DNA from 4 places in the Actinoplanes sp. CA-252034 genome. Region 3 is predicted to be linked to each of the others. Evidence: riboswitches for the same ligand, from Rfam matches in the RefSeq annotation. Region 3 holds a riboswitch; each other region holds the start of a gene.

Region 1 (7,693 bases), 1.3 Mb from region 3:
CGCACGGCCGGGCACCGGTGCGGCGCTCGCTGCACTGACCTACGGAGAACGGCCCCCGTCCGCGAGGACGGGGGCCGTTTCGTTGCGCCGGGGCTCAGAGCATCGATACGTGCACGTGGTCGGTGTGGTCACTGACCCCGTGGTAGTTGCTCCAGCCGTTCGCCGGGAACCAGATCTTCTTGTTCCAGATGACGTAGTAGATGCCCAGCGCGTCGGCGTTACGCACCAGGAACGCCATCAGGTTGTTGCCGTACCTGAACTCCTTGTCGGTGTCGAACGTCGAGAACCCCGACTTCTGCAGCGACCAGTCGCAGGCGCGGCCCTTGGGGTGCTCGAACGGCCCACCGTCGCGGTGGCATCCGACGAAGTTGCTGAAGCCGGCCTTCTTGGTTTCCTTGTACATGTGCAGCGTGCGCTTGGTGACGCAGCCGTTCGTGGTCGGGTCCTTCTCGGTGCAGCCCTCGGCCGAGAAGCCACCGCTGGAGTTGCGGGGCGCCGGAGCGGCCTCGGGCGAGTCGGCGACCACCAAACCGTTGGTGACACCCTTGCCGCCGACCAGGGCCAGCGCGTCGGTCGCGGCGTCCTTCTGCTTCTTCATCGCGGCGGCGTCCTGCTGCTGCTGCTTCACCTCGGCGTCGAGCCGGGCCTTGCTCTCGGTGATGGTCCGGAGCGCCTCGTTGAGTTCGCGCAGCTTGGCGTCGTGCAGCCGGTTGATCTCCTCGAGGGAGACGGCCTTCTCCAGGAAGTCGCCCGAGGAGTTCGCGTTCAGCAGGTAGCCGATCGAGCTCAGGTTGCCCGTCATGTACTGCTCTTTGGCGATCTTGTCGACCTCGGGGATCAGCACGTCCCGCCGGCCCTCGGCCTGCTTGATCTGGTTGGCGAGCTGAGCCTGGGCCTTCATCGACTTCTCGACCGCCGCCTTGGCGGACACGTAACGACGGTTGGTGTTCTCGATCACATCCGAGAGAATCGCGTTCTTGTCGTTTCCGTCCTGCTCCTGCTCTTGAGCAGTGGACGAGGGGCCGCCGGGCTCGGCCGAGGCCGGAGACGAGGGTGCCGCGAGCATCACGACAGCCACCAGCGGCGCCAGGGCAAGTATCAGCCACCGGCGGGGACTTGCGGTCATCAACATTCCTTCCGTGTCACCGCCGACCGAGTTAGCTGACGGGTTCGGGACGGAAGCAATCCCTACCGCAAACTGCGGATACACCCCAGTGACCTGGTTCCCCGGCTCGCCTTTCGACGATTGGGCGGTGGCCTGCCGGCAACTCGGGGGCGGTGCCGTCCTGGCAGGACCGGCGGCCAGTTTACCCGAGATATCGCCGTGGATCAGACCCTGGGAACGGTCAAAAGTGTCACCTCGCAACGACCTTCCGTAATTGCAGTCACGGCCTGTGTCGACGCAATTGCGGGGCGTGCGATAACTGTCGATCTGTCGATCGAGTGGGTATGGTCGGTGCGGTTCCCGCACGGGAGCCGCCGCCTAATCGCCGTCAATGGCGAGCCGGGGAACCACTGTGCAACCTATTCGCGATGGTGGAGAGCATCGTCGTGGACCTGCCGAAAGCGAAGCTCCAGGTCGGTCGTGAATAGGTCGCATCCCTGGGGTGAATCCGCCACCCAGCGGTAGGGATCTCCTTCGTCCCGAACCCGTCAGCTAACCCGGTCGGCGGCCGACGGAAGGAAATGCCTGTGCAGCAGAACACTGCGCGGCGAATAGCGGCGTTGCTGGCGCTGCTCATCGCCGCGTGCGGACTGGCCGTCGCCCCGACGCCGGCCACCGCGGCCCCCGGCTGCTCGCCGCTCCCGGCGACTCCGGTGACGACGGCGAGGGTGGCTCCGCGTCACTGATCGACAAACTCGAGAAGGCCTCCAAGGGGTTCGTGGAGGCCAAGGCCAAGCTCAAGACGTCCAAGGAGCAGCAGGCCAAGCTGACCGCCGACCTCAAGCGGATGGACGCCGACCTGGGACCCCAGCAGGACCGGCTCGACCTGCTCGCCACCCAGGCGTACACCGCGGGCCGTGGCGGGCCGATGGCGGCGCTGCTCACCTCCGACTCGGCCGAGGGCTTCCTGGGCCGGGCCGAGACGCTGGCGATCGTGGCCGCCGACCAGAACCGGGCGATCCAGGACCTGAAGACCACCCGGGATACTCAGCAGAAGGCCAAGGACGCCCTCGACATCGCCATCAAGGACCAGCAGAAGCAGGTCACCGTCATGGCGAAGCAGAAGCAGCAGGCCGAGGCCGCTCTGAAAGCCGCGAACCAGGGCAACGACGCCGGATCGTCGTCCGACGGCGGCGACAGCGCCGACGCGGCGCCGGGCCCGAGCGGCAGCGGTTGCAACCAGACCGACCCGACCGGGACGGGCGGCTGCGTCACCTCGACGCTGCTGCACGCCTACAAGGAGGCCCGCGCCGACGGGTTCACCCGGTTCACCAAGTGCTGGCGCACGCAGAACAGCGGCGAGCACCCCAAGGGCCGGGCCTGTGACTTCTCCGCCGAGAAGGGCACCTTCGGCGGCGACGCCACCGGGGGCGACAAGACGTACGGCGACAACCTGGCGAACTACTTCATCAACAACGCCGACGATCTGAACGTGCTCTACGTGATCTGGTACCGCCGGATCTGGCTACCGAGCAGTGGCTGGAAGTCGTACAGCGGGGCGGGTGGCGACCCGTCCAGCGACCACACCAACCACGTGCATCTGTCGGTCAACTAGCGCGGCACACGAGGGGTACGGGGCCTACCTGCGGGAGAAGGCCTCGTACTCCTTCATCACCTCGGAGGTCGAGCCGTCCGCCCGGATCTCGCCGGCCTCCAGCCAGATGCAGCGCTCGCAGGTGTCCCGGATCGACTGCTCGCTGTGGCTGACCAGGAACACCGTGCCGGCCTCCTGGCGCAGCTCCCGGACCCGTGCCTCGCTGCGCTTGCGGAATTTCGCGTCACCGGTGGCCAGTGCCTCGTCGATGAGCAGCACGTCGTGCTTCTTCGCGGCGGCGATGGAGAACCGGAGCCGGGCCGACATGCCCGAGGAGTACGTCCGCATCGGCAGGGTCGAGAAGTCGCCCTTGTCGTTGATGCCGGAGAACTCGATGATCTCGTCCCGTTTCGCCTGCACCTCGGCCGGCGACATGCCCATCGCGAGGCAGCCCAGCTCGACGTTGCGGTCGCCGGGCAGCTCGTTCATCAGGGCCGCGTTGACACCGAGCAGCGACGGCTGCCCGGAGGCGTAGATGGCGCCGCTGGAGACGGGCAGCAGCCCGGCCACCGCGCGCAGCAGGGTCGACTTGCCCGAGCCGTTGGTGCCGATCAGGCCGATCGCCTCGCCCTTGTAGGCGATGAAGCTCACACCCTTGACCGCGTGCACCTCACGGACGTTCGCGTTCTTGGAGCGGGTGGTGAGGCGCTTGAAGCTGGCGAGCGGGCTGGAGCTGACCGAACCGGCCTGGTGGATCTTGTAGACGATGTGGGCCTCGTCGGCGATGACGGTGGGGATGCGCTCGTTGTCAGCCACGGCCGTAGCCCTTCTCTCCACGCCAGAAGTACAGGTAACCGAGGATGCCGACGACCAGGCTCCAGATGGTCGCCTCGATCCACAGGACGGTGGGGGTGTTGGCGAGCACCGCCTCCTCGAGCAGCGCGTGCCGCGCCAGCTCGATGAAGACGAGCAGCGGGTTGGCCTCCACGACCTGGAGCTGCCAGCCGCTCAGCACTTCCCCGAACTTGGTGACCGGGTAGAGCACGGCCGAGCCGTACAGCCAGAAGCGCATGACGAACGGGATCAGCTGCCTGACGTCGCGGACCTTGGAGCCGAAGCGGGCCATGAACAGGCCCAGCCCGAGGTTGAAGATCGACTGCAGGAGCAGCAGGGGCGCCAGGAGCAGCCACTGGAAGGTGATCGGCTCGCCGGTGATCAACACGATCCCCATCAGGACGAAGAGCGCCACGATGAAGTTGCGGATCTCGACCAGCGCGGCGGACAGCGGCAGGCTGGCGCGCGGGAAGTGCAGCGCGCGGATCAGGCCGAGGTTGCCGGTGATCGCGTTGGCGCCGGTCTGGACCACCGACTGGGTGAACTGGAAGACGAACACACCGATGCAGAGGTACGCGATGAAGTTCGGCATCTCCTGGTGACCGCCCAGGACCAGACCGAAGATCACGTAGTAGACCGCGGCGTTGATGATCGGTGTGAGCACCTGCCAGACCGCGCCGAGCTTGGTGTTGCCCAGCGAGGACGTGATCTTCGCGCTGGCGTGTGCGCGGATGAAGTGCCGGTACGCCCAGAGGGTCCGCGAGTACTCCGAGAGGCTGGGAAGCCGCCCGGAAGCGCTCAAGCCGTTGCGCCGGGCCAGCTCCTTGAGGGAGAGGCCGGCGTCGGCCGAGGCGACCGCCGTCTCTGTCATGGGGTGGTGCTCCGATCTGGTCGGCCCTTGGGGCGCGGCGGGATCCGATGCCTGGTGCGAGGACACAGCATGCAGCATGACAGGCCCTCCACCGCGTCGATGGAACGGGTTCGTATCGACGCGGCTGTGACGGTAGCTGACCAAACGGCGGAACGCAACCGTTACGTCGTAGCGCTATAGTGACCGGGTGGCGACGATAAAGCGCGCACCTGCCGGAGCGGCGGTGCTCCGAGGCGACATCACCGTGGCGATTCGCAACGCGGTCATGAAAGAGCTGGCAGAGGTCGGTTACGGCCGGCTGTCCATCGAGGCGGTTGCCCGTCGTGCCGGTGTCGGCAAGACGGCCATCTACCGTCGATGGAGCAACAAGCTCGAAATGGTAATGGAGATAATCTCCGATGTCGCGGAACGAAAAGTTCCACTTCCCGACACCGGGAGTTTCTCCGGCGACCTCTCGTTGCTCCTGATGATCGTCAGCACGGCCCTCCAGCACCGGGTGGCCTCCCAGATCATCCCGGACCTGATGGCCGAGGCGGCCCGTAACCCGCAGATCGCGGAGACGCTCCAGCGTGCCCTGCGGACCCACCAGCAGGCCGTCGGCGAGAAGCTGATCGGCCAGGCGGTGGCCCGGGGCGAGCTGCCCGCCGGCACCGACCCGGACGTGGCCGTCGACCTGATCATCGGGCCCCTCTACTGGCGGCTGGCCGTGGCCCGGGAGCCGATCGAGGAGGATTACCTGGAGAAGTTCACGGTCGCGGTCACGGCGGCGCTGCGGGCCACCGGCTGATCGTCCGCACCCGTTTGCCCACCGGTTCGCTCCCCATCGCAACTCAGGAAAACCAGGGGCGCGAGCCGTCGGTGCCGACCGGAGAGGCCGACCCGCCGCCGAACCGGAGAGACCGACACCATGCCCACGTCCTGTGACCTCCACGTCGATCTCACCGTGCTCGACGCCGCCTCCGTCCTCGCCATCGCCATGGGCGGGGCCGCGGATCCGTACGCCGGCTCCGCGCTCACCCACCCCCTCGTGATCACCGACGCGGCCGTGATCGGCGCCTGGCGCAGTCCGGACGGCGCGGTGAAGCTCCAGTTGCGCCGGGACGGCACCTACGCCGGCGAGGTGGCCGGGCGCCGCCGGCAGGCCCGTGGCACCTACCGGCTCGAGGGGGAGTCGGTCGTGCTGCGCGACGACTCCGGCCTCCAGACGCCGGTGCACGTGCACGAGGGCGAGCTGGAGATGGCCGGCCACCGCCTGCGCCCCACCGCCTGAAACCGGCTTCCCCGGGGGCGTCCGGACCATGGATGCTGACCCCGTGATCGATTGGCTGAACAGTCCGGCCCTGGTGGCCTTCGGCGTCGCGACCTCTTGGGCGGAGGTGCTCGGGTTCCTCACCGGGCTGGTGAACGTCGGCCTGCTGGTGCGCCGCCACATCCTCAACTGGCCGGTCGGCGTCCTCAACGTGCTCCTGCTGATGCTCGTGTTCTGGAGCGCCGGCCTGTACGCCGACGCCGGCCTCCAGATCGTCTACGTGGTCCTGGGCTGTTACGGCTGGTGGGCCTGGCTCTACGGCGGCGCGGACCGGACCCGTCTGGTGGTCCGCTCCACGACCCGTGCCGAGTGGCTCGGCCTGGCCGCCGCCGGGGTGCTGCTGACCGCGGGGCTGTGGCTCTTCCTGGACCGGCTCACCGGGTCGACCGTCCCGCTGGCCGACGCGCTGACGACGGCGCTCTCGCTGCTCGCCACCTACGGCCAGACCCGCAAACTGGTCGAGAGCTGGTGGATCTGGATCGTGGCCGACGTGATCTACATCCCGCTCTACGGCTACAAGGGTCTGTGGCTGACCGCGATCCTCTACGTGGCCTTCATGATCCTCTGCGTGCTGGGTCTGCGGTCCTGGCGTGCCGTCGAGCGATCCCAGCGGCCGGCGGTGCGGGCGTGAGGTATGGGCACGGCCTGATCGTCGGCAAGTTCTACCCGCCGCACGCCGGGCACCATGCGCTCATCGACGCGGCCGCACAGGCCTGTGAGCGGGTCACCGTGGTGGTGGCGCCGTCCTCCCGGGAGAGCATCCCGCTGGCCGACCGGCTGGCCTGGCTGCGGGCCGAGCACGGGCCCCGCGTCCGGTTCGCCGGCGTGCTGGACGACCACCCGGTCGACTACGCCGATCCGGCGGTCTGGGAGCTGCACATGGCGGTCTTCCGGGCGGCGGCCGGCACCGACCGGGTGGACGCCGTCTTCTCGTCGGAGGCGTACGGGACGGAACTGGCCCACCGCTTCCACGCCGAGGCGGTGCTGGTCGACCCGGACCGCGGCCGGATCCCGGTGTCGGGGACGGCGATCCGGGCCGACCCGGTCGCGCACTGGGACCGGCTCCGCGCGGGCGCCCGGGGATGGCTGGCCCGGCGGGTGATCGTGGTCGGCGCCGAGTCGACCGGCACCACCACGACGGCACGCGCCCTGGCCCGGCATTTCCGGCTGCGCGGCGGGGTCTGGGCCGGCACCCGGTGGGTTCCCGAGTTCGGCCGGGAGCTGACCGAGCGCAAACTCGCGGACCTGCGCAAGGACCGGCCGGAGGCGACCGTCTTCGACGTGACCTGGGATCGCGCGGACTTCCGGGCGGTGGCCGCCGAGCAGAACGCGGCGGAGGACGCCGCCGCCGGAGCGGGCTCGCCGGTGCTCTTCGGCGACACCGACGCCTTCGCCACCACGATCTGGGAGGAGCGCTATCTGGGCAGCTCCTCGCCGGAGGTCCGCGAGTTCGTCCGGTCTCCCGATCTCTACCTGCTCACCGACTGCGCGGGCGTGCCGTTCGAGGACGACGGCCTGCGTGACGGCGAGCACCTGCGGCAATGGATGACCGATCGGTTCCGGTCCTGCCTCGCGGCCGGCGACACCCCATGGCAGGAGCTGACCGGGGGTACGGCCACCGCTTGCGCACCGCGGTGGAGGCGGTCGACGCCGTACTCGCCCAGGGGTGGACGTTCGCCGAGCCGATACGGCCGGGGCGCTAAGGACGGGCCGGGCCCCGCCGATCGGTGAGGGACACCGACCCCGGGGGATTGATGCGGCACACCAGGATCGCGCTCGCGCTGGCGGCGGCCTCGCTGACGCTGGGCGGCTGCGCCGCGCTCGGAGCCGGTGGCGACAAGGCCGGTGACTCGTCGGCGACGGCCGGTGCCGGCAAGCAGTGGATCCTGGTCGACCAGGGCAGTCCGACACCGTCTCCGGCGGCGACCGTCGGCAGGCCGACCGCCACCGCCGAGGTGTCGCTCGCCGCCCCGTCCCCGG
Region 2 (7,693 bases), 2.9 Mb from region 3:
AGCCCTGGGCCTCCACCGTGGTCCTCGAGGGCGTCACCTGCACCCGCCGCGAGACGATCGACCGACTCGTCTACGCGATCTGGGTCGATGCGCCGGCACCGTTACGGCTGGCGCGTGGCCTCGCCCGCGACGGCGCCCTCCCCGGCGCCGAGCAGCTCTGGCAGAGATGGATGGCCGAGGAGGAGGAGTTCTTCGCCTCCGACGGCACCCGGGACCGCGCCGACCTCGTCCTCGACACGTCCCATCACCGTTGACGGCCGGTCAGGACTGCTCGTGCGGCGACGACTCCCGGTTGCGGGCCGGCTGCTCGTGCTGCACGACGGCGCGGCGCGGCCCGGTCCTCGCCCGGCTGCGACGACGCCGCGGGCGCGCGTCCGAGTGCGGGAAGACGAACCGCTTGAAGGCCCAGAGCCGGAAGCACATGGCGATCAGCGTGCCGATGATGATGCCGCTGACGAAGTCGGCGATCTCCTGCACCGGGCGGCTCACATCGGGCTCGCGCAGCAGCAGGACGTAACGGGAGACGTAGAGCGGCAACGAGTTGAGGACCACGCCGACCGCGCTGACCGAGAAGAACAGCGCGGCCTCGTGATGCCGTTCCCGGCCGCCCCGGGTGCGGAACGACCACTCCCGGTTCAGCACATAGGACAGGATCGTGGCGACGATGGTGGCCAGAGCCAGCGCGGTCACCGGCTTGTCGGTGAGGACGGTCAGCTTCAGCGCGTAGTTGATGACGGTCGTCACGAGGAAACAGACCCCACCGACCAGCAGGAACTTCACCGCTTCGTGATGTCTGCGCAGGATCTTCGGAAGCCGCATCCCGCCGAGCCTAGCCCGGCCGCGCCACCGCCGCGCTCCCGCAGACAGGGCGAGGACGACCCCGCCCTGTCTCATCGGCCACGAGAGACCGTTGTTCCTTCTCAGTTGACGAGGCGCGCAGGTTGCGGCGCCGGCAGCGCACCCTGCTGACCGTCGGCGGCCCCGGACACCTCGGCTTCCGCGGCGCGGACCTCGGCGGTGACCCTCTCGGCCTCGGCGGCCGCTGCTTCGGCCGCCTCCGTCGCCTCGCGTTCGACGGCCACCGGGTCGAGGCCGCCGTGCCGGGGCTCGTCGCCGACCATGTTCGCCAGGCCACCGAGCGCGCCGCCGAGACCCTCGAGGGCCTTGGTCAACTCGGTCGGCAGGATCCACACCTTGTTGGCGGTGCCGTTGGCGATCTGCGGCAGCGATTGAAGGTACTGATAGGCGAGCACCTTCTGGGACGGGTTGGCCTGATGGATGGCGTCGAAGACGGTACGGATCGCCTTGGCCTGGCCCTCGGCCTGCAGGATCCGGGCCTGCCGGTCACCGTCGGCACGCAACACGGCCGCCTGCTTCTCACCCTCGGCGGTCAGGATCTGCGCCTGCTTGTGACCCTCGGCGTTCAGGATCGTGGCCCGGCGCTCCCGCTCGGCGCGCATCTGCTTCTCCATCGAGTCGCGGATGCTCGGCGGCGGCTCGATCGCCTTGATCTCCACCCGGGTGACCTTGATGCCCCAGCGGCCGGTGGTCTCGTCGAGCACGCTCGACAGATGCTTGTTGATCTGGTCACGGCTGGTCAGCGCACGCTCCAGGTCGAGGGAACCGATCACGTTGCGCAGCGTGGTCACGGTGAGCTGCTCGATCGCCTGCAGGAAGTGCGAGATCTCGTAGGTGGCCCGCACCGGGTCGACGACCTTGAAGTAGAGCACCGTGTCGATCGAGACGACCAGGTTGTCCGACGTGATCACCGGCTGCGGCGGGAACGAGACGACCTGCTCACGCATGTCGACCTTGGTCCGGACCGCATCGACGAACGGCACCAGCAGGTTGAGACCGGGCGACAGGGTCCGCTTGTACTTACCGAGCCGCTCGATCACATCCGAGCGCTGCTGGGGAACTATTCGCACGGATTTCAGGAGAGTGACGACGGTCAAAAGAAAGAAAGCGGCAAGAATGATGCCGAGGACAGCGTCCATATGCGCGAACCACCTCGTTGTCCGATAGAACGAAAATCAAATACGCGGGCCGTCGACACCGGGCAGATCGTCACGCCACACCAGAACGGTGCCGTCACTGACGTCGACGATTCGGACCCGCTCGTCGAGAGCGTGGACATCGCCACCGTCGACGGCACGCGCCTGCCACAACTCGCCGTCCACCCGCACCATGCCGTGCTCGGCGTCGACCTGTTCGACCACGACGGCGGAGGCGCCCCGCATCGTCGCCGTGCCCATGCGGACCACGTCATCGCCGCCCAGGTGACGACGCAACGCCGGGCGGACGGCCACCAGCGTCAGTGCCGAGATCACCACGAAGACGCCGCCCTGCACGGGCACGGGCGCGCCCAGCCCGGCCGCCGCCGCGGCGGCCAGCGCCCCGGCGGAGAACATCAGAAGGAAAAGGGTCGTCGTGAAGATTTCCGCCGTGGCCAGCGCAACGGCGGCGATAATCCACAGCAGAACATCCATGAATCGATAGTGACACGGCCACAGGCAATCTGCCACCGATCCTCCGCCGACCGAATTCCGAAACCGTCACGAGATTGTCATCGATCCGTTGGGCGACACCTACGAAGTCGGGTGACCCGTGCAAAAAGGGGGTCATCGGTGGTCGTACAGCAGGGCGGCGATCGCCTCGTGGCCGGCCGCGTTCGGATGGTCGCCGTCCGGGCCGAGGAAGCCGGTGGGGTCGCTCGCGAACGCCGCCGACGTGTCGAGATAGGTCGCCCCACTGCGTTCGGCGGCCTCCCGGAGCGCGTCGTTGCAGTACCGGGTGGCCCGCTTCGCCTCCTCGAGCCCCTCCGCGCCGTACGTGTCCAGCCCCACCGCGCCGTCGCGGACCACGTTCCAGTAGCCCAGTACCAGGACGTCGACCGGGCCGTCGTGTTCACCGTGCACCGTGTCGACGATCGACGACACGGTGCTCCGCACGGCCCGTGCCGTCTCCGGATAGTCCTCACCGGCGTCGAACGCCTCGGCCATGTCGTTGGCGCCGGCCATCACGACCACCAGGGTCGCCGACCTGATCTCGTCGCGGACGTCGGTCGTGCCGACCTGTTCCCGCACGTCAGCCGCGGTGAAGCCGGGCTCGGCCAGATTGACCGATGCGGCGCCCGGTGACAGCAGTCCCGCGTACCGATCGGGGAACGGCACACATTCGCATCCGGTGCCGGCCGGGACGGAGTCGCCCAGGGTGACCACCACCGGCTCCCGCGGCCCCGGGGCCGGCTCCGGTGCGGTGCACGCGCCCAGCAACAGCAGGGTCGCCACCGCGACCCGCCGCAGGATCAAGACGTGGTGAGAGCGAGCGCGGCGGTCGGGTCGGTCGCGCGGCGGGCGGGCAGGAACGCCTCCGCGGTCAGCGCCGCGACGGCGATGCGCGGCAGATCCCGGGCGGTGGGGAAGCACAGATACCGAGGTTGCCACAGGGGAAGGAGCTTGGCGTTCGCCCGGTACAGCGACTCGATCTGCCACACCCGCGAGAACAGCCGCAACAAGCGGTGCCACAGGCGCAGCACCGGCCCGGCGCCCAGCTGCTCGGCGCGGGCGAAGACCGAGCTGCGTGCCGGCCGCGGCTCACCCGGCCGCACGAGCAGCACCACCGCGGCCAGCACCGCCAGCAGCCCGAACGTGCCGGTGGTGTAGCTGACCGTGTCGGCGGCCCACGGCCGGGCGAACCGCACCGGCCCGGTGATGCCGATCAGGCCGAGCGCGGCGTGTGCGACCCAGGCCCGGACACCGGGCGTGCCGATCAGATGGTCGGCCCGGACGGCGATCTCGAACAGGCCGAGAAGAAAGCCGGCGCCGGCGAATCCGGTGAGCGCGGTCACCGCGCGCCATCGGCTGCGCGGCCCGGGAAGAGCTTTGAATTCCTGGCGTACGGCCACCAGCACCGCCAACAGCATCGCCGACGCCTACGAGGTCGACGACCACCGCGTCAGCGTGCCCCTGGCCTCCGGCGACACCGCCTGGATGTCCGTGGTGCGCCGGCCCGCCCGGCACTGAGCGGACCCTGGCCGGCTCGTGTCACGGCCCGGCGGGTAGCGGCGGGGCCGGTGGACGATCCTGCCTCTGCCAGGTCACCGTGCCGGCCCACCGACGGCAGGACGTCTCCCGCGGGCGAGCACCAGAGCAGCCTGGGACACCAGCACCCCGGCGACCGCCACCACGAACGCGAGGCCGACACCGGCCGGAACGAGCAACACCGAGATCAGGAAACAGAACACCGCGAACCCGGCCAGCCCGTGCAGCACCCCCGCCATCGTCCGGATCACCGCCGGCGCGCCCTGCTGGGCGTGCACGAATCCGGCCACCACACTCGTCGCGATCGGGAAGGGTGCCAGGATGCCCGTCACCACCGGCCCCGCCGTGGCCGCGATTCCCGTCACGAACAGCACGAGCGCAGCCGTCGCCACCGCGCGCCCCGGTAGATCCCACCACGGTGACCGCACCGTACCGGCGCTGGACGGGCCCTCATCGATGACCGCGACCAGCCGCCGTCCGGCCCAGATCGTCGCCATCACCAGCAGCAGTGCCCAACCCGCCGCCAGACTCTGGCCGGCGAGCACGATGTCGGCGAGCCCGGTCGCCAGCCAGGCCACTGCCAATGCGCCCGGCCACCGCCATCGGCGGCCGGCGTAGGCGAAGACGACCGCGAAGACCGCCAGCGACACCAGGCCCAGCAGTGAAGCCGCGGCCGCCCGGGCGCCGAACGCCACACCGTGCTCCACCGAGATGATCAGCAGGATCGGACCGGCCACGATCGGGAACGCCACCAGCACACCCGTCACCCGATCGCCCCACCGGCGGCCCGCCAGCGACGACCCCACCACCAGCAGCGGAGCGAGAACGAGCTTCAACAGCAGCGTCACCGCCACACTCTAGTCAGCCGCTCCCGTCCCGGCCGCGGTGGCGTTCTCCCGCTCGGTGCCGCCGTGATCACCGCGGCGCCCGCACCCCACGAAGACGGGTGCGGACGCCGCGGCCATGTGCAACGGGGTGCCGGTGGCTCAGACCAGACGCCGGACGACGTAGCTCTTGCTCCAGATCTTCTGCTTGGAGACGGTCTTCCCGGTCCGCGGCGCCGACCACATCTTGCCGCCGCCGGCGTAGATGCCGGCGTGCGTGCCGCGCGTGCCCTTGCGGATGATGATCAGGTCACCCACGCGGGCCTTCGACTTCGCCACCGCCTTGCCGTACCGCTGCTGCAGATTGGCCTTGTGCGGCAGCTTCTTGCCGGCTGCCTTCTTGTAGACGTACATCGTGAAACCGGAGCAGTCGAACCGCTTGGGCCCGGCGGCGCCGAACTTGTACTTCTTGCCCTTGTGCCGGGCCGCCTCGCTCACGACCCGGTTGCCGGCAAGCTTCGACTTGGCGGCTGCCGAGGTGGTGGTGACGGTGGACAGGCTCACCGCCAGGGTGGTCTGCGGCAACGTCTGGACGGCGGCGACGGTCGCCACCTGCGGGGCGGCGGAGACCGACTGTGGAGTGCCGAGCCCGCCGGTGAGCAGACCGAGACCCACGGACAGGGCGAGAGTGCCGGTTCCCACGGTACGGGTGGGCCGGCTCAGGGTACTTACGCGCACGGTGAAGGAATCCCTCCGGCACGCCTGCGAGGTTAGCTGTCGGGTTCGGGCGCGAAGGATTGCCCGGCCGCACGCTGGCGGCTTCACCCCGAGGCCCTCACGTCCCGGACCGCCGCGAACGGCGTGCCGGTCGAGGACCGATGAATGGTTCCCCCGTCCCTGCCCCCGATCGCCTCATGACTCGTCATGCGGGCTCGTGCCGTCGGACCGGGGCAGGGCTCGGCGTGGTCCAGGTCGACACGACCGGCGGGCAGGTGCCCGCCGCCTCTCCTTGATAGCCCGGCCCGCGGCGGTACCGGCCCGCCTCCTCGATCACGCACCGTGACGTACGCCCGGGATCGTGTCCGTTTTGGACGCCCGTTGCGAGGTTTGTCGAAACGCCCCGCTCATGTGTGATCACACGGTGGTGGTGTGGATCTGTGAAGGGGAACACGGCGAAATGTGGCCGGTCGCTCTGCGTAGTCTCGACAGTGGTCGCCCGATCCGCCGCGCCGGAATGGCCGACCAGTCGGGCGGCACCGCCCCGTAGGGCAACCGACCCGCAACCTGCGGATGTCTCACCCCGCCGTCCCGCCGAACGATGAGGCAGACCCGATCGACCGCACCGGCCGGCGATGGAGCCGCGCCGACGCCGGACGGCAACCGTGAGGAGACACGTTGATGACCCGTCCCCGCAGCGGGCACGCAGCCGGGCCGGTCGCCGCGCTGGTGGCGCTGACCCTCGCCGGCGGCGTGAGTGCCGGCGCCACGCCCGCGGCCGCGGCCGTGAGCGGTCACACCGTCTCGGCGGCCGCCGCCGACATCCGGGCGGGACTCACAGCCGATGCCGCCACCACCGCCTTCCAGGACCGGCTGGACAGCGCCCTGCAACGCATGCTGGACACCGTGCTCGGCCCCGGCCGGTCGACGGTCGCCACCAACGTCGAGCTCGACCTCGACCAGGTCACGACATCCAGCACCACCTACACCCGTGATGCGTCCGCCGGTGCCCTGTCCGAGCGGGTCAGCGAGCGCTCCTACACCGGCGACAGCGGCGCCGCCCGGTATCGGAGCAGCAGCGCGTCGCGTGTCAACGCACTCGACGAGCTGCACGAGACCCGCCGCGAGGCACCCGGCGACATCGTCAGACTGAGCGTCGCCGTCCTCATCGACGATGCCGCCGCGGCGAACGTCGACCTGGCTCAGGTCCGGGAGCTGATCGGCGTCGCCGCCGGTATCGACGTCAGTCGCGGCGACCAGCTGACGGTCACCGCCATGCCGTTGCGATCCGGTACGGCCACCCCCGCCGACAGTGCCGTTGCGCAGTCCGGTGCCGCGTCGCACGCCGGGCCACGAACGGCGCTCGTCGTCGCCGCTCTGATCCTGCTGATCGGGGGCATGCTGGTGGCCGTCCGGCGGCGGCGCGCCCGGGCAGCGGCGGCCTCGGCGGCAGCGGACCGGCACGGGTTGCTACGAGCCGAGCTGTACCACCACCGCCCACCGGTTCCGGCCGCCACCGTGCCGATCGCCGCGGCACCCGACCGCGGCCGGGAACAGCAACGCGCGATCATGCCGGTTGATCCGGCCCGGGCCGCGCAGCATCTGCGAGGCTGGATCGGCCCGGCCTCGTAGCACTACCGGGTGCGGTCGCCGTCTCCGCCGTGGCCGGTCGGTGGTTCGGGTCGGGGCGGCGGGTGTGCCGTGATCCGTCGTAGAGCCCGGCTCGGCGTCTCGTGTCGACGGGACCGTCTCTCACCGGTCTCTCATCGACGGCGGCGCAGATCGGCGTCATCACCGGCGCCGTCGACGAGATGAGAGACCATGCCCCTGACCGGCATACCCCTCATCCTCGTGGCGGGGCTCGGGGTGATCCTCTGTGCGGCCGGCACCGTGCTGGCCTGGCGGCGGGAGTGGCGGCCACGGCAGTTGGTGCGGCCGCTCGGGATCCTGCCCACCGAGGCGCTGCTGATCACGGTCGGTCTGGTGGTCAATCGGTCCGAGCTGTTCTACACGTCGCGGTCCGGGTGGCCGCCCTGACGGCCTCCTCTGACGCCTCGACCCGCAAGCCTGAGCCCCACCACGAGATATAGGGGTTTCGATATCTTGTGG
Region 3 (7,693 bases):
CCAGTCGCTTCGCGGCGGCGTGCAGCTTGCCCGGACCGGACGCATCGACGATCTGCCGCTGCAGGTCGTGCTGCCGCTGGTCCAGCGTGGTCTTCTCGTTGCGGAGCGCGTCCAGCCGGAACGACTGCTCCACGGTCGCCGTGTTGATCAGCAGGATGCCGACCACACCGACCAGCACCACGGCGATGATCGCCGTGGCGAAGGCGGCGCGCGGCGCCCGGACCGGGATCGGCGGCGCCACCCAGAGGCGCAGACGACCCGGGATCGGCGCCGGATCCCCCGTCACCTCGATCGACAGCGCGGTCGCGCCATCGACCGGTGCCGCATCCTGAGCCCCCCGGCTCCGGATCCCTGACCGGCGCGTGTCGGCCGGTTCGGAACGGCGCGTCCCCCGAGCGCCGCCCCTCGTGGTCTCGGCATCGCGGCTGCTCCGGCGCGTGGTGCGCGGCTGCGCCGATCGGCCCCCCGACCGCGGCGCTTCGGATCGCTCGCTCATGCTCGTCCCTCCCCCTCTACATTCGCCCCCGGGCGTATCCGCCCTCGTCCCCCACGCGTTGTAGACATTCGGGGCCGCTCGCGGCCGGCGCCGAACGCCTTCTCGAACCTGCTCGCCTGCTCCTGCTCGTCGATCCGCTCCACCGCGCGCAGTTTCACCGAGGCCGCCCTCGGGTTCGCCGCCACCTCAGCCTCGCTGGGCAGCTCCGACCCGCGGGTCAGCAGCCTCAGGCTCGGACCGGTGCCCGGGAGCTCGACCGGAAGGTCGACCGGCCCGGTGCTGCGCGACCTCGCGGCGAGCTCGCGCTTGACGATCCTGTCCTCCAACGATTGATAACTCATCACCACAAGGCGCCCACGTGGCGCCAACGCGTCCAAAGCCGCCGGAACCGCTCCCTCGAGCGCCTCCAACTCCCTGTTCACCTCAATGCGTAGTGCCTGAAATGTCCTTTTTGCGGGATTTCCACCCGTTCGCCGCGCGGCGGCCGGAATGGCGTCCTTCACCAGCTCGGCCAACCGCGCCGTGGAGGTGATCCGTGACTTCGCCCGCTCCCGCACGAGCGACGAGACGATCCGCGGCGCGAACTTCTCCTCGCCGTACTGCCGCAAAACGCGAACAAGATCACCCGGCTCGTACGTGTTGACGACCTCCTCCGCGGTCATCCCGCGGGACTGGTCCATCCGCATGTCCAAGGGCGCGTCCTGCGCATACGCGAAACCGCGATCCGCCTCGTCCAGCTGCAACGAGGAGACCCCGAGGTCGAAGAGCCCACTGTGGATCGCCGGGATCCCCAGCTCGTCGAGAACCCGTGGCAGCTCGTCGTAGACGGCGTGGACCAGGTGCACGCGGTCACCGAAACGGATCAGCCGGTGCCGGGCATGCGCCAGGGCCTCGGTGTCCCGGTCGAGTCCGACCAGGACCACCTCCGGATACCGCTCGAGGACCGCCTCGGCGTGCCCGCCCAGACCGAGCGTGAAGTCGACGTGAACAGCGCCCGGCAACGTGAGGGCGGGATCGAGCAGCTCGAGACAGCGCTCGAGCAACACCGGCACGTGCGTGCCTCGCGGCTCCCCCATGTCGACCCCCATTGCCGTGCCCGCTCGCGTCCCACTCGTTCGTTGTCCCGTTGCCGCTCGGCCCGGTCGCCCGTCCATACCGCCAGATCCCCATCCGCTCATGTCCCGCGCCGGCGAACCGGCTCCGGACACGCGCCTGGCGCCGGGGAAGAGGCGCCAGGAGCGGGAGCGGCTGGAGATCTCGCAGTACGGCGGCAGTGGCGTCCGGGCCGAACCAGCCGGCCGTCCGAGTGCCACGCCTACAGTCCGCCGGGCAGCACCCCCTCCTCGATGTCGGCGAACTCTTCCTCGCTCGCCGAGAGGTACTCATCCCAGGACTGCTTGTCCCAGATCTCGACCCGGGTGCTCGCACCGATCACCACGAGATCGCGACCAAGACTGGCATACTCCCGCAAATGGGCAGGAATCGTCACCCTGCCCTGCTTGTCGGGAACCTCGTCATGGGCACTCGCGAAGAAGACCCGGCTGTACGCCCGGGCCGCCTTGTTGGTGACCGGTGCCTCGCGCAGCTGACCGGCGATGCGCTGGAACTCCGGCATCGGGAACACGTACAGACAGCGCTCCTGCCCTTTCGTGATCACGACACCTCCCGCCAACCCGTCACGGAACTTCGCCGGGAGGATCAGCCGGCCCTTCTCGTCCAGGCGGGGGGTGTGCGTGCCGAGGAACATCGGCCCCCACCCCTTTGCCGTGGCGGCCGCTCCATCGCGGAGGGAGCGGATCGCCTGTCAACTCGGGCCGGCAGGTCCGGCGTCGCTCCTCCGCCCTGCCACTGCGCCCCACTCTACTCCACTTCCCTCCACCTGCAACCCAAAAGCAAACCCTCACGAGCCGTTCTCACGGACGTAATCCCAGTTCACAGGCGGTGGGGTGGAGTGGAGGGCGTGACCATGATCAACAAGGTCTGGTTTCCGACATGGAGCCTGCGAGGGCCGAAACCGCCCGCCGATATGCCGGCAGAAGCCCGATTCCGGTCCCCCGTGGAGGGAAGTGGGGCACCCCGGGGGAGGAAAGTGGGCGCTCACAGTGGAATCCACATCGCCCGAACACAAGAGACGCCCGTGGGACGTGACCCGACTCAGGTCACGCCCCACGGGCGTCGCTGCTATTCCTTACTTACTACTGCCGCTGTGCAAACCGGTCAGACGACACTTCTTACTGCCGCCGTGCAACCGGTCAGGCGACCAGGCGGCGCACCACGTAGTTCTTGTTCCAGATCTTGTGCTTGCCGACCCGGGCACCGGTGTGGGGTGAGTCGTAGACGTAGCCGTTGCCGGCGTAGATGCCCGCGTGGTAGCCGTACGACCCGTTGCGGAAGATGATCAGGTCACCGACCTGCTTCTTGCCCTTCGCGACGGACTTGCCGTACTTCTGCTGCGTGTTCGCCTTGTGAGGCAGGCTCTTACCGGCCGCCTTCTTGTAGACGTACTTGGTGAAGCCCGAGCAGTCGAAGCGCTTGGGGCCGGACGCCCCGTACTTGTACAGCGCGCCCTTGTGCTTCTTGGCCTCCGCCAGCACCTTGGCACCGCTGGCCTTGACCGTCACCTTGACCTTGCTGGTGACCTTCTGGTTGTAGCCGGTCCCGGTGAAGACGGTCCGGACCCAGACGGTGCTGGTCGGCTTGGCGGTGAGCGAGACCACGCCGTTCTTGACGGTCTCCGTGTCCCAGGTGCGCCACGCGCCGTTGCTGTAGCCCTGGAGCCGCACGGTGCCCTTGGCGACCTGCTTGGTGTTGGGGTCGATCACCTTGGCGGTGACCTTGAGGGTGGAGCCCCACTTGAGGCTGCGGGTGCTCGCCGCCGACCACATCGAGGGTGTGACCTTCGGTGCCACCGCAGCGGCGGCGACCGGGGTGACGGCGGGGGTCGTGGCGGCCGCCGCGGGTGACGCGGCGATCAACTGCCCGGCACAGAGGCAGAGACCCAGGGACAGTGCGACGGTTCCGGTGCCGATGGACGCGCGGCGGCGCCGGCTCGAACTGTGTTCGTGCACGGTGAAGAGATCCCTCCGGCACGCCTGCGAGGTTAGCTGTCGGGTTCGGGCGGGAAGGTTGCCCGGCCGCGGGTGGGCGGCTTCACCCCAAGGTCCTCCCGGCGAGCCACGGAGAGCCTCCGCGGCGCCGGACGGACCGGTATTGGGTCCCCCGTCCCTGCCCCGAATGCCTTGTCTGTGTGGCTCAACTGCGGTGTCGCACCGGTCCGGCCCGGGGCAGGGCTCGGCGTGAACCGATCCGGTGCGGCCGGCGAGCGGAATGCGTCCGGCGAATCTTTGGTACCCGAGTCCGGCCATGATCGTCAGCGGGAGGAATGTCACGCTCCGTGATTGGCACATCTGTCGGTGTCCAGTTTGTTACCTCCACGAGACAATTGCTCCCACCGAAGGTAATGGGGCAGATACGCTGCGTTGAAGGTTACGGGTGAAACAGAACACACAAATAGTCCCGTCACTAACGGGCCACACGTCCGAAAAGCCCGGACCGGGGAAAACACCGGCCACATCGTGATCTTGACGGTCTGGCAACGCGTCGTAACGTTCGAGTCCGGTACCCTCGCTGGCGTGACGGACGGAATGCCTCTCATCGCCAAGGTCGCGACCTCCGTGTCGAAGACCGCGGCGGCGCTCTCCAGGGCCGCGGGCCGCGGCGACGGTTCGGTGATCGGCGGCTGGATCGGCCTCAAGATCGATCCTGACCTGCTGACCCACCTCGCGGTCGGCCGTGCCGTCGCGCTGGTCTCCGGGACCAACGGCAAGACCACGACGACCCGCCTGACCGCGGCCGCGGTCGGTGTCCTCGGCCGGGTCGCCACCAACTCGTTCGGCGCCAACATGCCGACCGGCCACACCTCGGCGCTGGCCAAGGAGGGGCACACCCCGTTCGCGGTCCTCGAGGTCGACGAGCACTACCTGGCGCAGGTCATCGACCAGACCAAGCCCAAGGTCGTGGCGCTGCTCAACCTCTCCCGCGACCAGCTCGACCGGGCGAAGGAGGTGGCGATGATGGCGCAGTTGTGGAAGACGGCCCTCGCCGGCCACCCCGAGATCCGGGTGGTCGCCAACTCCGACGACCCGATGGTGGTGTGGGCCGCGTCCGGCAGCCAGCAGATCACCTGGTTCAGCGCCGGCCAGCGATGGCTCGACGACTCGTTCGTCTGCCCGGAGAGCGGCCACCCGATCGAGCGCCAGCAGGGTGACTGGTGGTGCACCGGCTGCCCGCTGCGCCGCCCACGCCCGCAGTGGGTCGTCGAGGACGAGGGCGTGATCGACCCGCGAGGTGACTGGCACCTGGTCAAGCTGCAACTGCCCGGCAAGGTCAACATCGGCAACGCGGCGACCGCCCTGGCCGTGGCCGCCGAGTTCGGGGTCCGGCCGATCGAGGCGCTCCCCCGGCTCTCCCGGGTCGCGTCGATCGCCGGCCGCTACGCCCAGGTCGACCGGGACGGCCGCAACATCCGGCTGCTCCTCGCGAAGAACCCGGCGAGCTGGCTGGAGGCCTTCGACATGGCCGACCAGGCACCGACGCTGCTCTCGATCAACGCGCGCGACCCCGACGGGCTCGACACGTCGTGGCTCTACGACGTCGACTTCTCCCCGCTGCGCGACCGGCCCGTGCTGATCACCGGCGACCGGGCGTACGACCTGGCCGTGCGCCTCCAGGTGAACCAGGTGCAGTTCCGGCACGTACAGACATTCGACGAGGCGCTGCGGTCGGTGCCGCCCGGCCGCCTCGAAGTGATCGCCAACTACACGGCGTTCCAGGACATCCGAGCGGAGTTGGACCGTGTCAACTGAAGCCCTTCGGATCGTGTGGATCTACCCCGATCTGCTCTCGACCTATGGCGACCGCGGCAACATGCTGATCCTCGCCCGGCGCGCCGCCGAGCGCGGCATCCCGGCCGAGACCTACGAGGTCCGCTCCGACCAGCGGATGCCGCACACCGCCGACATCTACCTGATCGGCGGCGGCGAGGACGGCCCGCAGGCTCTGGCCGCCCAGCGCCTCATCGCCGACCAGGGCCTGCACCAGGCCGTCGCCCAGGGCGCCGCGATCCTCTCCATCTGCGCCGGTTACCAGCTGCTCGGTCACTCGTTCTACGCCAAGGGGGCCAAGTGCGCCGGGCTGGGACTGCTGGACATCACCTCCGACCGGGGCGAGACCCGGGCGGTCGGCGAGCTCCGCGGTGACATCGACCCACGGCTCGGCCTGCCGCCGCTCACCGGCTTCGAGAACCACGGTGGGCGTACGCATCTGGGCGCCCACGCCGCGCCACTCGCCCGGGTGACCGGCGGCATCGGCAACGACGGCCAGACCGAGGGCGCCTGGGCCGGCAAGATCCTCGGCACGTATTCGCACGGCCCGGCGCTCGCCCGCAACCCGGCGATAGCCGATCTGCTACTGCGTTGGGCGACCGGCGCGGATAGGCTTGCCCCTCTCGACGACACTTGGGCCGACCGGCTCCGGTCCGAACGACTCGCCGCGGCGGCTCCCGCCTGACCTGATCGGCTGCACGCCGCACCACTCGCGGTGGCAGCCGGCGTGACCCGATCCCGAGACCTTGTCCATAACCGACGACAGTTGGGGCGGTAGGCCTGCATGACCGACAACCTGATCGCCCCGCGGGGCACCGACACCGCGGACCCTCAGGCAGTTGAGCAAGCCGGCAACACCCCCGGGTGGAAGCGTCGTACCACCCGGATCGCCCTACTCGCCGTCGGTGTGGGCGCCCTCGCCGCAGTCTCGGCGCTCCTCCCGCTCCGGGAGATCGCCGAGACACTGTCCGCGATGGGCCCGAGCGCTGTCGTGGCGGTCGCGGTCCTCGGCGGCATGCTGCTGTCGGTGCTGGTCCCGCGTACCCTCATCACGATGACCTGCGGCGCCCTCCTGGGCGCCGTCACCGGAGGCGCCGCCGCCCTGGCCGCCGCGGTGATCGCCGCCGTCGCCACGTACTACGCGGGCCGATGGGCCGGCCGGGGCGCCCTCCAGGCCCGAGCCGGCAGCCGCCTGGCCCGCCTCGACGGCTGGCTCAACCGCCGCGGCCTGGCCGCCGTCCTGCTGGTCCGCTTCCTGCCCCTGGCCCCGTTCGGCCTGGTCGGCTACGCCTACGGCGCCACCAGCGTGTGCCGCAAGCGCTACCTGCTCGGCACCACGATCGCGGCCATCCCCTCCACGGTCACCTACGCCATCATCGGCGCCGCGGTCGCCGCCCCCGGCGAGATGAACCTGCTCACCCTCGCTCCCGCCGTGTTCAGCTTCATCCTCTCCACCGCGATCATCCTCCGCTGGCGGCACACCGCCCGCCGCGAGGCCATCCCCGCCTGACCCCTATCGGCGATCACCGCCGCCTCCGCACCCCCACGCGATGCCGGCCCTTCGAGAGCCGGGCAGCGACCCATCGGGGTCGCCTCCCCCGGTGGCGCACCCTCTCTGGCGGCCGGCCACTCAGCACAGGCGCTCCCCACGGTGCCGCCTTCCCCCTGCCAGCCGCCACCTCGAAGGCGTTTCACGCCCACTTCGCCCCTCCGCACGCCCGACCGGCAACCCACCGCAGGCGTTCCCCACCCGACTCCAGCCTCCCCACGCCCGACCCGCCGGTCCACCGCAGGCGGTGATCACCACCAACCCCGCCCTTCTTGTACGACCATCGGCCCACAACCACGGCTATCCGTTCTCGAGGGTCCGCGCGACGCAGGCCCGGATCAGGACCGCAGCGCCGCCGCCGGGCTGGTTGCCCACTCACCGGACCTTCGCTGGTGGCGGCCGCACCCGATCAGTCCTCCAGGTGAACGCACGGCCCATCGCGGGGACGATCGGCTCACCCGGTATCGCGACCGGGCTCAGCTACCGCCCATAGGAGGGCCGCAAGGGCGGCCGGGGAGGTGAACGGGCGCTCTGAGCGCCCCGACTAAGAGCGAGCGCCGATCAAGCCGGCAACCCGACTGATCCGATCCTGCACTCGTCACCACGAGCCCGTGATGTTCCGCGATGGCGTGAGTGGCACGAGCATCAACAAGGTCGAGGGTGACGGATCCACCGGTGAACGAGCCGTCACCACCTGGGAACGCGAACGCGGCCCGGATGCCCGGGCGCAGAACGGACGCGTTAGGGGACGAACACGGGTACAGG
Region 4 (7,693 bases), 5.0 Mb from region 3:
AACAGGGCCGCCAGCGTCGCTGACGGGCCGTGCCCGACGATCACCGGTGCGCGCCGCAGTTGCAGGCTGTCGACGAGCATGGCCAGATCGTCGACGAGGTCGTCGGGTTCGTAACGGTCCCGGCCAGGCGAACCGCCATGTCCGGGCAGGTCGACGGCGACGACGGTGGCGTACGGGCGCAGGTCGGCTGCGGTCGGCCACCAGCACGTCCGGTCGAACAACACCGCGGGGATGAAGACGACTGGCCGGCCGGTCCCGTCCCACAGGTCGAAGCACCACCGTCCCCCGGCAGCATCGAACGGGTGGGTGGTGCGCAGCGGCGGCAGGGTCTCGGTCACGGCAGCGCCCCCGCGTCCGGCAGGTGGCGGCCGCCGGTCGAGCGATGCGACTGGGACTGGCGCTGGCGCTGATGGGTGAGCAGGGCAGCGGGGAGGGCGTGAAGGTTCACGAAGGTTCGGCTTTCCGCGCAGGGAACAGGTGGACACCACCGCCGGGCGGGGCGTGACGGCCGGCTTTGCCGGGCCCCGGGCAGGCACGAGCGCACATCCGGCGATGCCGGGATGCGTATGCGTGCGCGGTGTCCTATATGCGGCTTACACCGAGTTGGGTCAGGGTGACGGCGGGTGCCCGGGATGCGATCGGTGGCACCGCCGTGTGGGGTGCGCTGGTGTCGGCGCAGGCGGTCATCGCCGGAAGCGCGACGGCGCCGGCTCGCACGGCGGGTTCGGCGACGGGGGCGCTGACCTCGCAGTGCCCGGCTGTGGTGTCTGCCGTCCGGGCTGCCGTAACGTGCTGCCCACTTGCCGCAACGCCGTGATCCGAAACGCCGTGGTGATGCCCTGCGGTAGCCGAATGCCCCGCATGGTGTGCGCCGGTCGGTCCGTCGGCGCAGTGTGCGCTTTGCACGAGCCCGACACCGGCCAGGGTGATCACGACCAGCAGCCAGCGCAGCAGCCACGGGGCTGCCGGCTGGTGGGATCGGGTCACCGGGCCAGGTTACGACATCGCGGGCTCGGTGACCGCAGGCCACTGCAGCGGGCACGGCGACTGCCGGGACGCGTCCGCAGCCGCACCGGCTGATACCGGTGCCGGGTATCTTGCACGGCATGAGTGAGGCAAAACCGGCCGGTCCGCACGGGTATTCGGCAGAGAAACAGGCGCTGATGGCCCGGCTGAAGCGGGTCGAGGGGCAGATCCGCGGATTGCAGCGGATGGTCGACGAGGACACCTACTGCATCGACATCCTGACCCAGATCTCAGCCGCCAAGAGCGCCCTGCACGCGGTAGCCGTCGGCCTGCTCGAGGATCATCTGAAGCACTGCGTGGTCCACGCCGCGGCGGAGGGCGACGTGGACGCAAAGATCAAGGAGGCGAGCGCGGCGATCGCCCGCCTCGTGAAGTCCTGAGCCGGCCGCCTGTTCTTACCGGCCGGGGTCGATCCATTCTCGCAGCTGCTGCGCGGTCTGCGCCGGGTCGACCGACTCGACCGCCCGTTGCTGTCGTCTGTCCTCGTCGAGTGCAGTAGCGATTGCCGCAGCCGGGACCGGAGTGCGCTGGATGTGCAGTTGGGCACGGAGCAGCTCTCGCCGGTCGGCTGCCGCCGAGGCCGCCGCGGCCCGGCGCCGTTGCTTGCGGAGGGCCAGCAGCGCGGCACAGGTCAACAGGATCAGAACCGCGGCGATGAGTGCCGTCCTTAGCGCGGCAGGGGATGCGGTGCCGGGCTGCGCGACGGCGTTGTCGGTGGGAGTGGCTGTAGCGGTGCGCATGGGCATGGCGGCAACCGTCACCCGGTCGCCGCGGCCGGCATCAACACCGGCGGCTACGGCGATGAGTTCACGGACCTGAGCCAGGTCGAGGTTCGCCGCGGCGGCTTCATCGACGAGGACGGCGACGCTCAGTCTGATGATGTCGCCGGGGGCTTCCCGGCGGGTCTCGTGCAGTTCGTCGAGGGCGTTGACGCGCGACGCGCTGCTGCTGTCGTACCGGGTGCCGCCGTTGTCGCCGATGTAGGAGCGCTCGCTGATCCGTTCGGACAGGGCACCGGCGGACGGATCCTGCTGGTAGGTGGTGCGGGAGGTCGCGACCTGGTCGAGGTCGAGTTCGACGTTGGTGGTGACCGTTGAGCGGCCGGGGCCGAGCACAGTGTCCAGCATGTGCTGCAAAGCGCCGCCCAAGCGGTCCTGGAAGGCCGCGGTGGTGGCATCAGCGGCGAGCACCGCCCGGGTGAAGCCGCCGGTGGCCGGCGAAACGGTGTAGCCACCCGCGGTCGCCTGTCGCTGCGCCATGGTGGCCGCGTATGCGGGCGCGGCGCCGAAACTCGCGCCTCCGGCCAGGGTCAGCGCCACGAGCGCGACGATCAGCCTCCCGGCACGCCCGCCGCGGGGCGACGTGCCCGTGCCCAGGGCAGACGGGACGGAGCGATTTCTCACAGCCTGCCTCTCACAGTTTTTGAACGCCGATCGACCGCCGTGATGGGTGAGACTTCGTGGTCGGGCGATGCGGTTGATGGGGTCTGCCTCATCGCTCGACGGCACGGCTGGTTGAAAGGTCCGGTGGTTGCGGCTCGGTTGCATCGGCGCACCGACCGTCTTGGGTGCGGTCGTCGCCGCAACGGACACCATCGGGCATTCACACCGTGACCCCTGCTTCAGGGATGGCCATCGGTTCGGGCGACGAGCGTCGGACGGTCGGCCACAATGAACCGACCGGCAGTCGCGTCGGACGCGACGAACCGGGGAACACTGCCGGTGCCACCCCCAGCTACCACGTACGAGATCGAGTGTTCCCTTTCACAGATCAAAACCACTCTCGGTTCACCATGCATGAGCAGCCCGTGTCGACAAACCTCGCATCGGTCTTCCAATCGGACACGTCTCGGCACGCCAGTCACTGAGTGTGATTACCTCCGGGAGCTGGGATCGGCGCCGACTGGGCTATCAAGGAGGGGCGGCGAGCACAGGCTCGCCGGTCGTGCCGACCTGGACCACGCCGAGCCCTGCCCCGGTCCGGCGGCACAACCCGCATGACGAGTCATGAGGCATTCGGGGGCAGGGACGGGGGAACCACGAGCGGTCTTCGACCGGCACGCCGCACCGCGGCGACCGGGACATGAGGACCTTGGGGTGAAGCCGCCAGCGTGCGGCCGGGCAACCTTCGCGCCCGAATCCGACAGCTAACCTCGCAGGCGTGCCGGAGGGATTCCTTCACCGTGCGCGTAAGCACCCTGAGCCGGCCCGCCCGTACCCTGGAAGTCGGCGCTCTCGCCCTGTCCGTGGGTCTCGGTCTTCTGACCGGCGGGCTCGGCACACCACAGTCCGCCTCCGCCGCGACGGTCGCCACCACACAGGTGTCCTCGCAGACCAGCGTGGCGTTCAGCCAGACCGGCATCACCGTCAAGGCGGCGGCGTCCCAGGCCGCCAAGTCCAAGGCGGCCGCGAACCGGGTCATGACCGAAGCGGCGAAGCACAAGGGCAAGAAGTACAAGTTCGGCGCGTCCGGCCCCAAGCGGTTCGACTGCTCCGGCTACACGATGTACGTCTACAAGAAGGCCGCGGGCAAGAAGCTGCCGCACAAGGCCCACCTGCAGCAGCGGTACGGTAAGGCCGTCGCGAAGTCCAAGGCCCGCGCGGGTGACCTGATCGTCATCCGTACGGGGACGAAGGGCACGCACGCCGGCATCTACGCCGGTGGCGGCAAGATGTGGGCCGCGCCGCGAACCGGCAAGACGGTCACCAAGCAGAAAATCTGGAGCAAAAACTACGTGGTCCGGCGCCTGGTCTGAGTCGGCTCCCCAACCGACCGCGCACTCCTCCGGGCATAACACAGTGCCGCCTGCACCCGTCCTTGGCGGAGGTGCAGGCGGCACTGTCCTTCGTGATGCTGGTGAAGCGGCGCAGCCGCAGGCTGTTGGCGACGACGAACACCGAGCTGAACGCCATCGCCGCGCCGGCGATCATCGGGTTGAGCAGCCCGGCCGCGGCCAGGGGCAGGGCGGCGACGTTGTAGGCGAAGGCCCAGAACAGGTTGCTCTTGATGATGCGCAGGGTGCGCCGGGACAGGCGGATCGCGTCGGCGGCGGCCATCAGGTCGCCGCGGACCAGGGTCAGGTCGGAGGCCTCGATCGCGGCGTCGGTGCCGGTGCCCATGGCCAGCCCGAGGTCGGCCTGGGCCAGGGCGGCGGCGTCGTTGACGCCGTCACCGACCATCGCCACGACCTTGCCCTGTTCCTGCAGCCGCTTGACGACGTCGACCTTGCCGGCCGGCAGGACTTCGGCGATCACCTCGTCGATGCCGACCTGTCCGGCCACGGCCCGGGCGACGGTCTCGTTGTCGCCGGTGAGCAGCACCGGCGACAGACCCAGCGCCCGCAGCTGGGCGACAGCGGCCCGGCTGGTCGCCTTGACGGTGTCGGCGACGGCCAGCACACCACGGGCCTGACCGTCCCAGCCCGCGACCACGGCGGTCTGCCCCGCCGCGTGAGCGGCATCGACGGCCTGCTCGACGTCGGCGGGCACCATCAGACCGGCCTGGCGCAGCAGTACCGGGCGGCCGACGTGCACGGTGTGGCCGTCGACGGTGCCGGTGACACCGAGGCCTTCGGTGTTGGCGAATCCGGTCACCTGCGGCAGCGGCGCGCTGTCAGCTGCTGCGGCGGCGATTGCCTGGGCGATCGGGTGCTCGGAGGCGGCCTCGACCGCCCCGGCCAGGCGCAGCAGCCGCTCGCGGTCGACGCCGTCGGCGGGAACGACGTCGACCAGGCTCATCCGGCCGGTGGTGACGGTGCCGGTCTTGTCCAGCACGACGGTGTCCACGGTCCGGGTCGACTCGAGGACTTCGGGGCCTTTGATCAGGATGCCGAGCTGCGCGCCGCGCCCGGTGCCGACCAGCAGTGCCGTTGGGGTGGCCAGGCCGAGCGCGCAGGGGCAGGCGATGATCAGTACGGCGACGGCGGCGGTGAACGCGGCTGTCCAGCCGGAGCCGGTGCCCACCCACCAGCCGAGCGTGGCGACGGCGAGGCCGATCACGATCGGCACGAACACGCCGGAGATCCGGTCGGCGAGCCGCTGGACGGCGGCCTTGCCGGTCTGGGCCTGCTCGACCAGTTTCGCCATCTGCGCGAGCTGCGTGTCGGCACCGATCCGGGTAGCACGCACGACCAGCCGGCCGCCGGCGTTGACGGTCGCGCCGACCACCGGATCGCCGGGGCCGACCTCGACCGGTACGGACTCGCCGGTCAGCATGCTCGCGTCCACGGCCGAGGTGCCGTCCTCGATGACACCGTCGGTGGCGATCTTCTCGCCCGGCCGCACCACGAACCGGTCCCCCACCGCCAGGTCGGTGACCGGAATGCGCCGTTCGATGCCGTCGCGTAGCACCGCGACGTCCTTGGCGCCGAGTTCCAGCAGGGCTCGCATGGCGGCGCCGGCACGGCGCTTGGAGCGGGCCTCGAAGTAGCGGCCGGCGAGGATGAAGGTGGTGACGCCGGCGGCGGCTTCCAGGTAGATGGCGCCCGCGCCGTCGGTGGTGCCGATGTCGAGGCTGAACGGGTGCGTCATGCCGGGGACTCCGGCGGTGCCGAAGAACAGCGCCCACAGCGACCAGCCGAACGCCGCGATCGTGCCCATGGAGATGAGCGTGTCCATGGTGGCGGCGCCGTGGCGCAGGTTGGTCCAGGCCGCCTTGTGGAACGGCCACCCGCCCCAGACGACGACCGGCGCGGCCAGGGTCAGCGACAGCCACTGCCAGTAGGTGAACTGCCAGGCCGGCACCATCGCCAGCAGTACCACCGGCACGCTGAACGCGATCGCCGTGAACAGCCGGGTCCGCAACGCGCGCAGTTCGTCGACCGGCTGTGCGTGTTCGGCCGGGTCGTCACCGGGCTGTTGCGGTGGCGGCGGAAGCTTCGCGGTGTAGCCGGTCTTCTCGACGGTGGCGATCAGATCCTCGGCGCTGATACCGTCGGGGTAGGCGACGCTGGCCTTCTCGGTGGCGTAGTTGACGGTCGCGACCACGCCGTCCATGCGGTTGAGTTTCTTCTCGATCCGCGCGGCACAGGAGGCGCAGGTCATGCCGCCGATCGCCAGCTCGATCTGGTTCGGGGCCACGGGCAGCGGCCCGGCGACGGTTGCCATGACGCTCTCCTCCTAGTCGTGGGTGTGGCCGTCGGCGCCGTGCCCGGACGGGCTCGGCGCGGCAGAGGCGGTCGGCGGCGCAGGGCTCGGTACACCGGTGACGGATCCGGCAACGGCGGTGAACTCAGCGGTGCGGACCTTTCCGTCGTGTTGGAAGTCCAGGTACAGCCGGTAGGCGCCGGTGGAGGGCACTTCGGCGTGGAAGCCGACGTCGGGGCCGGCCGTGGTGCGGCCGTCGCCGGGTTCACCGTCGGGGTGCACGTGCAGGTAGGCAAGGTCACCGTCGCGCAGCGCGACCAGGTGGCCGTACGCGCCGAGGTACGGCTGCAGGTCGGTGACCGGCTTGCCGTCCTTGCTGACCGACAGGGTCACCTTGGATGAGGCGCCGGGCGTGAGGTCGCCGGTCAGGATGACCGTGTAGCCGTCGACCGTCGTGGTCCGAGCGGCCGCGGGAAGCGGGGTGGGCCGGTAGTCGCCAGCGGCGGGCACGTCGGCGCCGAGGGTGAGGCCGTCGTGGCCGGAGGGCTTGAAGTCAGCGAAGACCCGGTACTGCCCGGCCGCGGGCACCGCCAGCGGGATGGACCAAATGCCGTCGCTGCCGAGCTCGGGGTGCACGTGCTGGAACCCGGATAGGTCACGGCGGACCACGATCAGGTGCAGGTCCTTGTCGTGGGTGGTCGTGTAGGCGGTGACCGGCCGGTTGTCCGGTCCGGTGATCTGGAACCGGAACGGCTGCGGCGTACCGACCGGCAGGCTGCCGCTGAGTGGGGTGAGCCGGTAGCCGTCCTGGCTGATCTGCAGGCCGGCCGGCAGCACTGCTGTCGGGGTGTTCTGCTCGGGTGGTGTGCTGGCGTGGCCGCCGTGCGCGGCCGGGGTGGCGGGTGTGGCTGCCGGGAAGAGGCTGCCGAGGCCCAGGGCGGCCGTGAACACGGCCGCCAGCCCGATCCCGAAGCCGCCCAGCTTGATGGCGGTGTTCATGACTACCTCGCGAGTTCGTAGCCGGCCTCGTCAACGGCCGCGGCGACCGCGGTCTCGTCGACGGGCTGGTCACTGGTAATGGTGACCGTGCCGGAGGCGAGGTCGACCTGGACGTCGGTGACTCCGGAAACCTTGCCGACTTCGGCGCTGACGGAGTTGACGCAGTGCGAGCAGGTCATGCCGGTCACGGTGTAGGTCTGGGTAGCCATCACGATCTCCTTGCCGTTGGACGTGAGCGGCGGGACGTCGCCGCCCACAAACCAACCATACCCATACCCCCCTAGGGTATCAAGGGGCCTGCCTGGTGATGCGCTGCACGCCTTCCGCGCGATTGCCGTCACGTTCACCGGTTATGGCGATTCCCGCCTGCAGGGTGGCTGACCGGTGCGGTGCGCCGATCCGCTCCATCACTGTTGGCGCGGTGTACGGCCGTGCCCGCGTTGTCAGCCTTCACGGCCGTTGAGCGACAGGTTGTTGTCGCTGAAGCCGGCGGGGTTTCTGTCATTGGTCGGACGCGCTGAGGCACTTGGCGCCGACGGCGGGCGCTAGTGGTAGCGGCTGTCCCAACCGGACGAAGTTGGCAC

Evidence for each region. Region 3 has a riboswitch for cyclic di-AMP ahead of ACQPZW_RS08160 (C40 family peptidase). Riboswitches for the same ligand answer to the same signal wherever they lie in the genome.
Region 1: linked by a shared signal. The riboswitch ahead of ACQPZW_RS02035 (coiled-coil domain-containing protein) and the one ahead of ACQPZW_RS08160 (C40 family peptidase) in region 3 are both predicted to bind cyclic di-AMP.
Region 2: linked by a shared signal. The riboswitch ahead of ACQPZW_RS21030 (C40 family peptidase) and the one ahead of ACQPZW_RS08160 (C40 family peptidase) in region 3 are both predicted to bind cyclic di-AMP.
Region 4: linked by a shared signal. The riboswitch ahead of ACQPZW_RS31345 (C40 family peptidase) and the one ahead of ACQPZW_RS08160 (C40 family peptidase) in region 3 are both predicted to bind cyclic di-AMP.

What each region holds. Positions count from the first base shown of each region.
Region 1 is NZ_CP191846.1:435,902-443,594, forward strand. Features, by position in the region: gene ACQPZW_RS02030 (glycoside hydrolase family 65 protein) at 1-38, shown strand, start outside; gene ACQPZW_RS02035 (coiled-coil domain-containing protein) at 95-1,126, opposite strand; cyclic di-AMP (ydaO/yuaA leader) riboswitch at 1,132-1,263, opposite strand; cyclic di-AMP (ydaO/yuaA leader) riboswitch at 1,471-1,688, shown strand; gene ACQPZW_RS02040 (coiled-coil domain-containing protein) at 1,749-2,720, shown strand; gene ACQPZW_RS02045 (ABC transporter ATP-binding protein) at 2,745-3,515, opposite strand; gene ACQPZW_RS02050 (ABC transporter permease) at 3,508-4,404, opposite strand; gene ACQPZW_RS02055 (TetR/AcrR family transcriptional regulator) at 4,592-5,191, shown strand; gene ACQPZW_RS02060 (Atu4866 domain-containing protein) at 5,312-5,674, shown strand; gene pnuC (nicotinamide riboside transporter PnuC) at 5,718-6,344, shown strand; gene ACQPZW_RS02070 (AAA family ATPase) at 6,341-7,444, shown strand; gene ACQPZW_RS02075 (hypothetical protein) at 7,468-7,693, shown strand, end outside.
Region 2 is NZ_CP191846.1:4,626,788-4,634,480, forward strand. Features, by position in the region: gene ACQPZW_RS20990 (uridine kinase family protein) at 1-254, shown strand, start outside; gene ACQPZW_RS20995 (GtrA family protein) at 262-819, opposite strand; gene ACQPZW_RS21000 (SPFH domain-containing protein) at 921-1,997, opposite strand; gene ACQPZW_RS21005 (NfeD family protein) at 2,034-2,489, opposite strand; gene ACQPZW_RS21010 (SGNH/GDSL hydrolase family protein) at 2,622-3,311, opposite strand; gene ACQPZW_RS21015 (phosphatidylglycerol lysyltransferase domain-containing protein) at 3,308-3,850, opposite strand; gene ACQPZW_RS21020 (hypothetical protein) at 3,885-4,025, shown strand; gene ACQPZW_RS21025 (hypothetical protein) at 4,100-4,891, opposite strand; gene ACQPZW_RS21030 (C40 family peptidase) at 5,030-5,605, opposite strand; cyclic di-AMP (ydaO/yuaA leader) riboswitch at 5,612-5,790, opposite strand; gene ACQPZW_RS21035 (flagellar M-ring protein FliF C-terminal domain-containing protein) at 6,266-7,216, shown strand; gene ACQPZW_RS21040 (hypothetical protein) at 7,406-7,621, shown strand.
Region 3 is NZ_CP191846.1:1,748,859-1,756,551, reverse strand. Features, by position in the region: gene ACQPZW_RS08175 (hypothetical protein) at 1-286, opposite strand, end outside; gene rsmH (16S rRNA (cytosine(1402)-N(4))-methyltransferase RsmH) at 493-1,584, opposite strand; gene mraZ (division/cell wall cluster transcriptional repressor MraZ) at 1,812-2,243, opposite strand; gene ACQPZW_RS08160 (C40 family peptidase) at 2,749-3,564, opposite strand; cyclic di-AMP (ydaO/yuaA leader) riboswitch at 3,571-3,745, opposite strand; gene ACQPZW_RS08155 (MurT ligase domain-containing protein) at 4,141-5,361, shown strand; gene ACQPZW_RS08150 (type 1 glutamine amidotransferase) at 5,351-6,064, shown strand; gene ACQPZW_RS08145 (TVP38/TMEM64 family protein) at 6,164-6,889, shown strand.
Region 4 is NZ_CP191846.1:6,775,052-6,782,744, forward strand. Features, by position in the region: gene ACQPZW_RS31330 (alpha/beta fold hydrolase) at 1-338, opposite strand, end outside; gene ACQPZW_RS31335 (metal-sensitive transcriptional regulator) at 1,107-1,406, shown strand; gene ACQPZW_RS31340 (flagellar M-ring protein FliF C-terminal domain-containing protein) at 1,422-2,621, opposite strand; cyclic di-AMP (ydaO/yuaA leader) riboswitch at 3,076-3,202, shown strand; gene ACQPZW_RS31345 (C40 family peptidase) at 3,209-3,781, shown strand; partial or broken gene ACQPZW_RS31350 (heavy metal translocating P-type ATPase) at 3,870-6,131, opposite strand; gene ACQPZW_RS31355 (hypothetical protein) at 6,144-7,109, opposite strand; gene ACQPZW_RS31360 (heavy-metal-associated domain-containing protein) at 7,112-7,318, opposite strand.